DNA from 2 places in the Sphingomonas sp. DC5200-1 genome. Region 2 is predicted to be linked to the other one. Evidence: riboswitches for the same ligand, from Rfam matches in the RefSeq annotation. Region 2 holds a riboswitch; the other holds the start of a gene.
What was found. Region 2 has a riboswitch for glycine ahead of ACP7A3_RS17945 (L-serine ammonia-lyase). Riboswitches for the same ligand answer to the same signal wherever they lie in the genome.

Region 1: another riboswitch for glycine. It lies ahead of gcvT (glycine cleavage system aminomethyltransferase GcvT); the one in region 2 lies ahead of ACP7A3_RS17945 (L-serine ammonia-lyase).

The regions. Positions count from the first base shown of each region.
Region 1 is NZ_JAFCVW010000002.1:579,130-585,215, forward strand. Features, by position in the region: gene gcvPB (aminomethyl-transferring glycine dehydrogenase subunit GcvPB) at 1-1,229, opposite strand, end outside; gene gcvPA (aminomethyl-transferring glycine dehydrogenase subunit GcvPA) at 1,226-2,584, opposite strand; gene gcvH (glycine cleavage system protein GcvH) at 2,728-3,099, opposite strand; gene gcvT (glycine cleavage system aminomethyltransferase GcvT) at 3,120-4,322, opposite strand; glycine riboswitch at 4,485-4,576, opposite strand; gene ACP7A3_RS05940 (hypothetical protein) at 4,829-5,428, opposite strand; gene ispH (4-hydroxy-3-methylbut-2-enyl diphosphate reductase) at 5,581-6,086, shown strand, end outside.
Region 2 is NZ_JAFCVW010000011.1:46,746-52,831, forward strand. Features, by position in the region: gene ACP7A3_RS17930 (replication initiator protein A) at 35-967, opposite strand; gene ACP7A3_RS17935 (hypothetical protein) at 1,295-1,471, shown strand; gene ACP7A3_RS17940 (hypothetical protein) at 1,518-1,658, shown strand; glycine riboswitch at 1,711-1,801, shown strand; gene ACP7A3_RS17945 (L-serine ammonia-lyase) at 1,921-3,327, shown strand; gene rfbB (dTDP-glucose 4,6-dehydratase) at 3,408-4,478, shown strand; gene ACP7A3_RS17955 (NUDIX domain-containing protein) at 4,489-5,058, shown strand; gene rfbA (glucose-1-phosphate thymidylyltransferase RfbA) at 5,082-6,002, shown strand; gene ACP7A3_RS17965 (WGR domain-containing protein) at 6,084-6,086, shown strand, end outside.

The DNA.
Region 1 (6,086 bases), on a different contig from region 2:
CACGGCCCCGCCTTCGCGAACGGCGCGTCGAGCGTGCCTTCCAGGCTGCGCAGCACGTAATTGGCGTTGAGCACCGCGTCCTCGGCGACTTGGCGCAGGCCGTCGGCGCCATGACTGAGGATGTAGGTGAGCGCCCGGGTGAACATGCCCATCTGGCCGTGGAAAGCGGTCATTCGCCCGAACGTGTCGGGATGGTCGTCGCCCGCCGTCTCTTCCTCGATCAGCTGGATATGACCGTCCGCCATCCGCGCGGTGAACGGCAGCGGCCCGAACGGCGCCAGCGCTTCGGACAGCACCACCGGCCCGGACCCCGGCCCGCCGCCGCCGTGCGGCGTCGAGAACGTTTTGTGCAGGTTGATGTGCATCGCATCGACGCCCAGATCGCCCGGACGCACCCGCCCCACGATCGCGTTGAAGTTCGCGCCGTCGCAATAGACGTAGCCGCCCGCCGCATGCACCGCGTCCGAAATGCGCTTCAGATCGCGTTCGAACAGGCCGCAGGTGTTGGGATTGGTGATCATCACCGCCGCCACGTCCGGCCCCAGCCGCGCTTCGAGCGCCGCGGTGTCGATACGGCCGTCGGGCGTCGCGGGAATGTCCTCGACGGTGAAGCCCGCGAAGGCGGCGGTCGCCGGATTGGTGCCGTGCGCCGATTCGGGCACCAGCACGACCTTGCGATGCCCCTCGCCGCGCTTCTCCAGCGCCGCCTTGATGCACAGGATGCCGCACAGCTCGCCATGCGCGCCCGCCTTGGGGCTCATCGCGACGCCGTACATGCCGGTCAGCTTGATCAGCCACACCGCCAGTTCGTTGATGACGCCCAGCGCGCCCTGCACGGTATCGACTGGCTGCAACGGATGGACGTCGGCAAAACCCGGCATCCGCGCGACGCGTTCGTTGAGGCGCGGATTGTGCTTCATCGTGCACGAGCCGAGCGGGAACAGCCCCAGGTCGATCGCGTAATTCTGGCGGCTGAGCCGCGTATAATGACGGATCGTTTCCGGCTCGGCGAGGCCCGGCAGCCTGATCGGCTGCTTGCGCGTCAGGTCGCCCAACCGCGATCCCGCGACGTCGCCGTCCGGAAAGTCGACGCCGGTCGTCTCGGTCGAGCCGATCTCGAAGATCAACGGCTCTTCCAGCATCAGCGCGCGATTGCCGGTGAAGGTCTGGCCCGCCGCATCGTCACGCGCAGTCATCTCGGGGCGCCAGCCGCTCTGGTTGATGCTCATGCCAAAACCTCCTCGAGTGCGGCGGCAAGGGTTTCGACGTCCTCCGCGGTCGTCGTTTCGGTGACCGCGACGATCAGCCCGTTGGCGAGGGCATCCTCGCCTGGATACAGCCTGCCAAGCGACACGCCCGCCAGGATGTCACGATCCGCCAGCGTGCGGACGACGGGACGCGCTTCCTTGGGCAGCTTCAGCGTGAATTCGTTGAAGAAGCTCTGCGTCACCAGCTCGACGCCCGGCACCTTGCTCAGCCGATCTGCCGCACGGCACGCGCCGGCGTGGTTGATCGCGGCGAGCCGGCGCAGGCCTGCCTCACCGAGCAGCGTCATGTGGATCGAGAAGGCGAGCGCGCACAGGCCCGAATTGGTGCAGATGTTGCTCGTCGCCTTTTCGCGACGGATATGCTGTTCGCGCGTGGACAGCGTCAGCACGAAACCGCGCTTGCCATCGGCGTCCACCGTCTCACCGCAGAAGCGACCCGGCATCTGGCGGATATACTTCTCCTTGCAGCCCATCAGCCCGACGTACGGACCCCCGAACTGCAGGCCGACGCCCAGCGACTGGCCTTCGCCGACGACGATATCGGCGTCCATTTCGCCTGGGCTACGGATCGCACCCATCGCCACCGGCTCGGTAACGACTGCGATCAGCAGCGCCTTGTTCTTGTGGCAGGCGTCGGCCAGCGGCGTCAGGTCGGCGATGCGGCCGAGGATGTCGGGATATTGGACGACGACGCACGACGTATCGCCGTCGATCTTCTCAATCAGCCGGTCGATGTCCATCTCGCCGGTCAGCCAGGGCGTCGTCGTGTCCAGCGTATCGCCGGTATATTTCGCCATCGTCTTGGCGACGCTGACGTAATGCGGGTGCAGGCCAGCCGACAGGATCGCCTTGCCGCGCTTGGTGATGCGCCGCGCCATGCCGATCGCTTCCCAGCAGGCGGTCGAGCCGTCGTACATCGACGCGTTCGCCACGTCGGTGCCGAGCAGGCGCGCGACCTGCGTCTGGAACTCGAACAGCATCTGCAGCGTGCCCTGCGCGATCTCGGGCTGGTACGGCGTATAGGCGGTCAGGAACTCGCCGCGCTGGATCAGGTGATCGACCGTCGCCGGCACATGATGCCGATACGCGCCCGCACCGAGGAAGAAGGGCACTTCGCCCGCGACCGTGTTCGCCCGCGCGAGCTTGGCCATATGCCGCTCGACCGCGAGTTCGGTGGCGTGATTGGGCAGGCCATGGACGGGGCCGTCGAGCCGGGCAGCCTTGGGCACGTCGACGAACAGATCGTCGATGCTGGCGGCGCCGATGACGGACAGCATCGCCTCACGGTCGGTTTGGGTAAGCGGCAGGTAGCGCATCATAGGCTCCTCCCCTCCCTGGAAGGGAGGGGTCGGGGGTGGGTAGCGTCCTGGTGGTACGGCAAGGCTTGCCCGGCGCGGCGGCCGTATCGCAAGCACTCCACCCACCCCCAGCCCCTCCCTTCCAGGGAGGGGAGCAGGTCTTACAGCTTCGCGACGAACGCTTCGTAGGCGGTCTCGTCCATCAGCGTTTCCAGCTCGGACGGATCGCTCAGCGTGATCTTGAAGAACCAGCCCTCGCCCTCGGCGTCCGAGTTGACGAGGCTGGGATCGTCGGCGAGCTGGCTGTTGCCTTCCAGCACGTTGCCCGACACCGGCGAATAGACGTCCGACGCCGCCTTCACCGATTCGACCACCGCGGCCTCGTCGCCCTTCGACAGCGCCTTGCCGTCTTCGGGAACGTCGACGAACACGATGTCGCCCAGCTGGCTCTGCGCATATTCCGAGATGCCGACCGTGCCGATGTCACCATCGACGTCGACCCATTCGTGATCTTCGGTGAAGTAACGGCTCATCTTGACTGGCTCCAGAAAGCCTACGCCTTGCGGACGTAGCGGTGGGGAACGAAAGGCATCGGGGTGACGATGCCCTCATGGATCTTGCCGCGCTGGACGAGGCGGACGGCGGTGCCGGCGCTCGCCAGATCGGCGGGGATATAGGCCATCGCGATCGGCGCGCCGACGCTGGGGGCAAAGCCGCCGCTGGTGACGCGGCCGATCACCGCACCCTCCGCATCGACGACGCTCGCGCCCTCGCGCACCGGTTGGCGCCCGGCGACCGACAGGCCGACGCGCTTCACCGCCGCGCCGCTCTCGCGCTCGGCGAGGATGCGGCCGGCACCGGCGAAGTCACCCGCCTCGCGACGCCGCTTCGACAGCGCGAAGCCAAGGTCCGCCATCACCGGCGTCGTTTCGGGATCGAGGTCGTGACCATACAACGGCAGCCCGGCTTCGAGCCGCAGCGAATCGCGCGCACCCAGGCCGATCGGCTTCACCTCGGGCTGTTCGCACAGCGCATCGGCGAAGGCCGCGGCTGCCTCGGCAGGGATCGAAATCTCGACGCCATCTTCCCCAGTATAGCCCGAGCGGCTGATCCACAGCGCATGGCCGTTCCACTCGAACGCACCCGCGGTCATGAACACGAGGCTCTCGACACCCGGCACCAGCCGCGCGACCGCTTCGACCGCCTTCGGCCCCTGCACCGCGAGCAATGCCTGCTCGTCCATCAGGTTCAGCGTCACATCGTCGGGCAGCACGTCGAGCAGATAGGCGAGGTCGTCGTATTTGGTCGCGCCGTTGACCACGACGTAGTAGCTCGCCTCGCCGAACGGATGCGCGCCGTCTGCCGGCAGCGTCGTCACCATCAGATCGTCGAGGATGCCGCCCTCGTCGTTCAGCAGCAGCGAATAGCGGATCTTGGTCGGCGCCAGGCCGGCGATGTCGCCCGGCAGCACCGCTTCCAGCGCCTTGGCGATCGCCGCCGCATCCAGGCCGTCCCCGGTCAGCGTCACCTGCCCCATGTGGCTGACGTCGAACAGACCGGCCGACTCGCGCACCCACAGATGCTCGGCCATGATCCCTTCATACTGGACGGGCATTTCGTAGCCGGCAAACGGCACCATGCGGCCGCCGCGGGCGCGGTGCCAGGCGTCGAGCGGCAGGTCCAGGATGGCGGGTTCGTCGCCCTCGTCGATCCCATCGAGCGGGTCGGGCAGGGTTTCCGTCAGCGTCTCGCTCATCAACCGTCTCCAGATCAAGGCCACGCGACCGTTCCTGCGGGGGCATACCCGCCGTCACGATCCGTCGAACCCCCTCTGTCACGGGAACCTGAGAGCTTTCGCCGGCACCGCCGGCTTACCCCTTCGGTGGCCCCTAGAAGGGGCGCTTTCCAGAGTATCGATAAGGCCTGCGCGGTCCGTTTGCCTGAGAGATTCCGGGGTGGTTGCTCCTTCGGCGGCCCCTTTCGTGAGGGGCTCTCTCCCGCGCATGCCCATGACGGTTTGCACCGCCATCGACAAGCGCCGCTCTGGCGAGCGAGGCCGGTTTAGTCAATTGAGAAAGCGGCCGATCGGGCCAAGTTGGGTAAACGAGACGACCGCGCCATCTCCCCCGTCACCCCGGACGTGTTCCGGGGTCCACCGGGCCGCGGGGGAAGGCCAAGAGCCTCGAAACATCCCCCTCGCCGCGAAGTGGCCCCCGGAACACGTCCGGGGTGACGACGGGAAGGCGGTGACCGCCCCGGCCCTTACCGCTGCGCGTTATACTTGAGCTGGTCGTCGGTCAGCTGGAAGCCGACGAGCGCTTCGAACGTCGCGCGCAGCACGGCGCTGCGCACCTCGGGCTTGGTCAGCGGATCGACCGCGGCGTCCTCGTCGCCGGCCTTGCGCTTCTTGGTCAGTTCCTCGCGCACCGACTCCGGCAGCGTCGCCGCGGCACGACCAATCGTGGTCGATGCGGTGCCGCTCGCCTGTGCGCGGGTCTGGCCGGCATCGAAGTGCACCGTCACCGTTCCCTTGCGCTTCGCGGTCACCGCCGTGCCGCCGCGCACGATCGCGATATAATAGGGGAGCGTCAGGTCGCGCGCCGCATCGGCGCGAGCACGACGGGCGAGCACGTCGAAGGTGATCGTCGTCGTGATGTCGTCGCCCACATCGGCGCAGGTGCCGCGGACGTGCGTCATGTTCGCGACCACGTCGATCGCATTCTCGTCGCGGCTGGTCGCCGGATCGAACAGCGTGACGTCGCCGGTGCCCGCCGCGACGCCCACCGTCGGGCAGGCCGAACGCACGGCGGTGATGCCGCCTTCCACGATCTCGCCCTTGCCCGCGCAACCGGACAGGATCAACGCGAGGGCGCAAAGGCCGATTGCCGGGGTTTTCACGAGGACGCGTACCTTTGTCGAACGAGCAGGACCAGCGCCGGCACGGGGCCGGCGTTGCGGCGCGCACCATAGGAACCGCCTTTCGCGCGCGCAAGCAATCGCGTAAGCGGCAGGACATGGCCTCCATCCCCGCAGACGCCGCCGCCGGCACCGCCCGGCTTCCGCTCGACCTGCTGATCGCCGCGCCGCGCGGCTTTTGCGCCGGGGTCGACCGCGCGATCCGCATCGTCGAACTCGCGATCGAAAAGCACGGCGCGCCCGTCTATGTCCGGCACGAGATCGTCCACAACAAGTTCGTCGTCGATACGCTGAAGGCGAAGGGCGCGATCTTCGTCGAAGAGCTGGACCAGGTGCCCGACGGTGTGCCCGTCGTTTTCTCCGCGCATGGCGTGCCCAAGTCCGTGCCCGCCGCCGCCGAGGATCGCGGCCTGTCCTATCTCGACGCGACCTGCCCGCTGGTGTCGAAGGTGCATCGCCAGGCCGAACGGCTGGTCGATGCCGGCCGCCATATCGTCTTCATCGGCCATGCCGGCCATCCGGAGGTCATCGGCACGTTCGGCCAGGTGCCCGAAGGCGCTATGTCGCTGATCGAGACGGTCGAAGACGCCGAGGCTTTCACCCC
Region 2 (6,086 bases):
CCCTTCTTCGCAAACCCTTCAAGGCCGACCCGTCTTACCCCTCGCGCGGTGCGTCCGCAGTCAGCGCAGGTCCACGCGGCGTGATGACGACGCGAGCCTGGGGCGCGCGCCGGCCGCGGCGTGCCGGTGCGTCGACCACAGGCGTGGCCTCGGTCTCCTCAACCAGCTCGAGGTGGTAATCGGGGATGCCGTCGGTCGCGACGATCTGCTTCAGCGCCGCCTTGAAGTTCGACAGCGGGTTCTGATAGCCGATCTGGAGCCGGAAGGTGGCAAGATCGATGTCGAGCACATTCCCCTCTTCGCAGGTCGAGCGTGCGACTTCGTAGATGCGCCGTTCGATCGGCCCGAGTTGGAAATAGGCCGCGGCATAGTCGAGCACATGACGATCGAGCAGGATCGCGCGATACAGCCAGTCGCACAGCCGCACCTTGACGGCTTTAAGCCGCCGTTCGCCGCTCTTCGTCTTGCTATAGTGTAGCTTTGCTTCGGACAGCCATGAGAAGAAACCCTCCTCCCCTTCGCCACCTGCTTCGATATTGGTCTTGATCTGCGTGCCCTGCAGCCGTTCCAGCGCCTCAGACAGCCGGCCATAGCTGCGCGCCGAATGGTTTGAGCCGGTCGCCGAGAACAGGTCGTGCGCGGTAAAGACGAAATCCTGCTCGACCCGATCGCCCGCCTCCAGCTTCGCCGCCATCAGGCTGGCGATGTAGAGTACGATTTCCTTGTCGTAGATCGTCGCGACGCCGCTCGCCGAGGGGCGCACCTCGATCGAGACGGTCGCATGATCGTAGGTCAGCGGCTTCATCCAGGCGTTTTTCGACAATGCGAAGAACGGGAACGCCATCAGCGAGCGCTCGCCGCGGATCTCGCCGTGCAGCGGGCTGTCGAGCGCGAACAGATCGCGCTGGGGGATGCCGTCAGCACCATGAGCAGGACGATTCGAAGCAGGGGTACGAGCCATGGCCATTTCCTACTCGAAAGCACGAAGATTTGGACCCCCATGCCGTTTTCACGAGGGGAAATGGGGGTAAGCCTCCAACAGTTCGTGCTTTCGAGTAGGAAATGGGGACCCTTGCGGGTTGATCCCTTCCCCCTCGCGACATGTCGGTGTGTCGACATGTCGGAAACAGGCAGACGCCCTCGGACCCGCCCTCTAGCCGTGTTCCGATCGCCGGCAAGCGGCAATCCGTCCGTGTGACACACGGTCAATAGCCCGAGACACGTCGGCACTATGCCCCGACTATCCCCTCAACGCCGCTTTCTGTATGAAAGCCCGCGTATCGGGGAGATAATCATGCCATACGAACTATGGCACAGCGCCAAGCAACCGCAGCCGTCTGCGCAAGCCTTCACCTTCGACGGCTGGTCGCATGAGCCACTGACCCTCGATAAGGCCGCAGACCTGCAACGCCCGCGCACCCGGACAGAACCGATGACCCCCGATCGCAAAGCGGCGCAGTCGATCGTCTGACCGTTCACTGGCGCAATCCGGTTACTCTGCATCGACGATCAACGGCATGCAACGACACGATCGGATCCGCCGCGCGGGCGAACTGCGCGCGCAAGGCCTGTCGCTGAAGGTCATCGCCAGCCGCCTTGGCGTCAGCGAGGGGCAGGCCTCCAAGCTGGCGAAAGCGGCGGCCCCGCATAGAGCCTGACGCGCAACGCCACGCGCCCTTGACCCCTCCCCCGCCCCGGCCGATACCCACCGCCATCGACATGGGAGAGACCGGGGCCAAGCCCCGGCGCCGAAGGAGCAACCGCCCCGGAAACTCTCAGGCAGAAGGACCATGGCGATGCGAGGATATCTGGAGAGAGGCGCGGGGGATGCTCCCCTGCGTCCGCCGACGGGATAGCGATCTCAGGCACAAGCGACAGATGGGGCGCGGCCGGCAGCGACGCCGGCGATGGGGACCCTGCATGCACGTCGACACGTCTACACCTATACCCCTCGACCGGGGGCTGCATCGGCCGATCAGCGTCGCCGAGCTGTTCACGATCGGGATCGGCCCGTCGAGTTCGCACACCGTCGGGCCGATGCGCGCCGCATTCGACTTCGCGCAGCGGGCCGTGGGGCAGGGGGCGGCACCGACCCGCGTCACCTGCGACCTGTACGGCAGTCTCGCGCTGACCGGTCGCGGCCATGCGACCGACACCGCGACGATCCTGGGCCTTGCCGGCTGGGAACCCGAGCGGCTCGATCCCGACGCCGCGCCCGGCATCCTTGCCGGGATCGCCGCGGACGGACGGCTGCCGCTCGCCGGCACGCACGGACTCGCCTTCGCCGCCAGCGACATCGTCTTCCACCCGCGCGAATTTCTGCCCGAGCACCCCAACGGCATGACCTTCACCGCGCAACACGCTGACGGCAGCGCTTATACCGAAACCTATTTCTCTATCGGCGGGGGCGCGATCCTGCGCAAAGGCGCGCCGGCGTCGGCAAGCAACGTCGCGGTGCGCCACCCGTTCAGTTCGGGCGCCGAGCTGCTCGAGCTGGGCGAGGCGACCGGCCTCACCATCGCCGAGATCGTCCGCGCGAACGAGACCGCCTGGCGCGAGGCGGCCGAGACCGACGCCTTCCTCGACGCGGTGCGCGCCGCCATGCACGCCTGTATCGACCGCGGCATCGCGCAGGAGGGGATGCTGCCCGGCGGCCTCAAGGTCCGGCGCCGCGCGCGCGCGATCGAGCAGGGGCTGACCGGCTGCGTCCCCGGCAGCAACCCTGCCGAAGTGTTCGAATGGGTCAGCCTATGGGCGCTCGCGGTCAATGAGGAGAATGCCGCGGGCGGCCGTGTCGTCACGGCGCCGACCAACGGTGCCGCGGGCGTGCTGCCCGCCGTGCTGCGCTTCTACGAGACGCTGGTCGCGCGCGACGAGGACACGCGGCGCGAGGGCGCACGCACCTTCCTGCTCACCGCCGCGGCGATCGGCATGCTGTACAAGAAACGCGCCTCGATCTCGGCCGCCGAGATGGGCTGTCAGGGGGAGGTCGGCGTCGCCTGCTCGATGGCGGCCGGCGCGCTGGCCGCAGTGCTGGGCGGCAGCAACGCGCAGATCGAGAATGCCGCCGAGATCGGCATGGAGCACAATCTCGGCCTCACCTGCGATCCCATCGGCGGGCTGGTGCAGATCCCCTGTATCGAACGCAACACGATGGGCGCGGTGAAGGCGATCAACGCCGCCTACCTCGCGCTACGCGGCGACGGCAGCCACGTCGTCAGCCTCGACGCGGTGATCGAGACGATGCGCCAGACCGGCGAGGACATGCGCTCGCAATATAAGGAAACCAGCCTCGGCGGGCTGGCGGTCAATGTGGTGGAGTGTTGATATGTCTATATGTCGACAGTTCGACATGTCGGGGAAGGTGTCGGCAGGTGCGTTAACCCTCCTGTGCTAAAAGCCCTACCGTGCGCATCTTCGTTACCGGCGGGGCCGGGTTCATCGGTTCGGCGCTCGTCCGCCACCTGATCCGCGAGACGGAGCATGAGGTGCTCGTCTACGACGCTTTGACCTATGCCGGTACGCTGACCGCGCTCACGCCGGTCGCGAGCGATCCGCGCTACCGCTTCGTGCGCGGCGATATCCGCACCGGTGCCGCGGTCGCGGCCGCCCTGCACGATTTCCGCCCCGATATCGTGACGCACCTGGCTGCGGAGAGCCATGTCGACCGGTCGATCGACGGCCCCGCCGCGTTCGTCGACACCAATATCGTCGGCACCTTCACGATGCTGACCGCTGCGCGCGATTATTGGCAGGGACTCGACACGGCCGGCCGCGCCGCCTTCCGCTTCCACCATATCTCGACCGACGAGGTGTTCGGCAGCCTGGGGCCGACCGGCCGCTTCACCGAAGAGACGCCCTACGACCCGCGCTCGCCCTATGCGGCGAGCAAGGCGGCGTCCGACCATCTGGTCGGCGCCTGGGGGCATACTTACGGCCTGCCGGTGCTCGTCACCAATTGCTCGAACAATTACGGGCCGTATCACTTCCCCGAAAAGATGATCCCGCTGATGATCGGCAAGGCGCTCGCGGGCCACGCGCTGCCCGTCTACGGCCGCGGCGAGCAGGTGCGCGACTGGCTGTTCGTCGATGATCACGCCCGCGCGCTGCGGGCAGTATTCGAGCGCGGCCAGCCCGGCCGGCGCTATGCGATCGGCGGGGATGCGGAGCGCCGCAACATCGACGTGGTGCAGGCGCTGTGTCGCACGCTCGACCGGCTGCGCCCGCGCGCCGACGGCCGCTCCTACGCCGCGCAGATCGCCTTCGTCGCCGACCGGCCCGGCCACGACCAGCGCTATGCGATCGATGCCACGCGGATCCGCGACGAACTCGGCTGGGCGCCTCGCGAAAGCTTCGACACTGGGCTGGAAGCGACGATCCGCTGGTATCTCGACAACGAAGCCTGGTGGCGCCCGATCATCGCAGACCGCGCCGCGGACGTGCGGCGGGGGCTGGCGGACCCACGCGCCAGCCTCTAGCGGCCCCAGCATGACCGATGTCGTCCTCGCCGTTCGCCCACTCTACAGTGGCTGGCTCAGCCTTCAGATGCTGCGGCTGCGGCTCGGCGACGTCGAATGCGACCGGGCGGTGGTCGAGCATGTTTCGGGCGCAACCGTGCTCGCCTACGATCCCGTCCGCCGCGTCGCGATGACCGTCCGCCAGACGCGCGACGCGGTCCTCTATCTCGGCGGGCGGCCCTTCGCCGAAGCGATCGCCGGCGTGACCGAGGACGAGGCACCCGCCGACACTGCCCGGCGCGAGGCCTATGAGGAAACCGGGCTGCGCCTGCGCCACGTCGAGCCGGTCGCGCACGTCTGGATGACGCCGTCGAGCACCACTGAGCGCGTCCACCTGTTCCTCGCCGAATATGCTGCGGCGGACCGGGTCGACACAGGGGGGGGCGCCGTGGACGAGATCGAGACGATCGACGCGCGCGAGGAACCGCTCGACGCGCTGTGGGCAGAGGCGGTCAGCGGCCGCATCGGCGACGCCAAGTTCTTCATGCTGCTCCAGGCGCTGCGGCTGCGCCGGCCGGAACTGTTTGCATCGAATTGTTAGCGCCCCGCTGATACGCTGCGGGCATGAAGGGCATCATCCTCGCCGGCGGCACGGGCACGCGGCTTCACCCGGCGACGCTGGTCGTCAACAAGCAGCTGCTGCCGGTCTACGACAAGCCGATGATCTATTATCCGTTGTCGGCACTGATGCTCGCCGGCATCCGCGACATCCTGATCATCTCCAGCCCCGAATATCTGCCGCATTACCGCACGCTGTTTGGCAACGGATCGGCGCTCGGCCTCGCCATCGCCTATGCCGAACAGCCCGCGCCGGAGGGGCTGCCGCAGGCGTTCACGATCGGGCGCGACTGGATCGCGGGGCAGGCGGTGACCCTGGTGCTCGGCGACAACATCTTCTTCGGCAACGGCCTGTGCACCTTGCTGCGCCAGGCCGTTGCCCGGATCGAGGCGGAGGGCGGCGCGACGCTCTTCTCCTACCGGGTCGACGATCCCGAACGCTATGGCGTCATAGCCTTCGACGACGGCGGCCGGGCGATGTCGCTTGAGGAAAAGCCCGAACACCCCCGATCGAACCAGGCGGTGACGGGCCTCTACATGTTCGATGCCGGCGTCTGCGACCATGCCGCGGCACTCGTGCCCTCGGCACGCGGCGAGCTGGAGATCACCGACCTCGCGCGCCGCTACATGACCGCAGGCACGCTCCACGTCGAAGCGATGGGCCGTGGTTTCGCCTGGCTCGACACCGGCACGCACGACAGCCTGCTCGAAGCGGCGGAATTCGTCCGCACCATCCAGCACCGCCAGGGCATCCAGATCGCTTGCCTGGAAGAGATCGCCTACCTCCAAAGCTTTATCCCCCGCGAAGCGGCGGAGGCCCGCGGCCAAGCACTCGCCAAGACCGCCTACGGCCGCGCGATCCTGACCGCGATAGCCGAAACGCCCATTCCGCAGGGGGACCGAAGGGCGGGCGAGCGGCGCGGCTGATTCACCCGCTGAATCACCCGCCCATCACTGATTCAGGAAATCCGTCGGACAGGGCGGGCGGCGTCGCTTAGACTCGCGGGCATG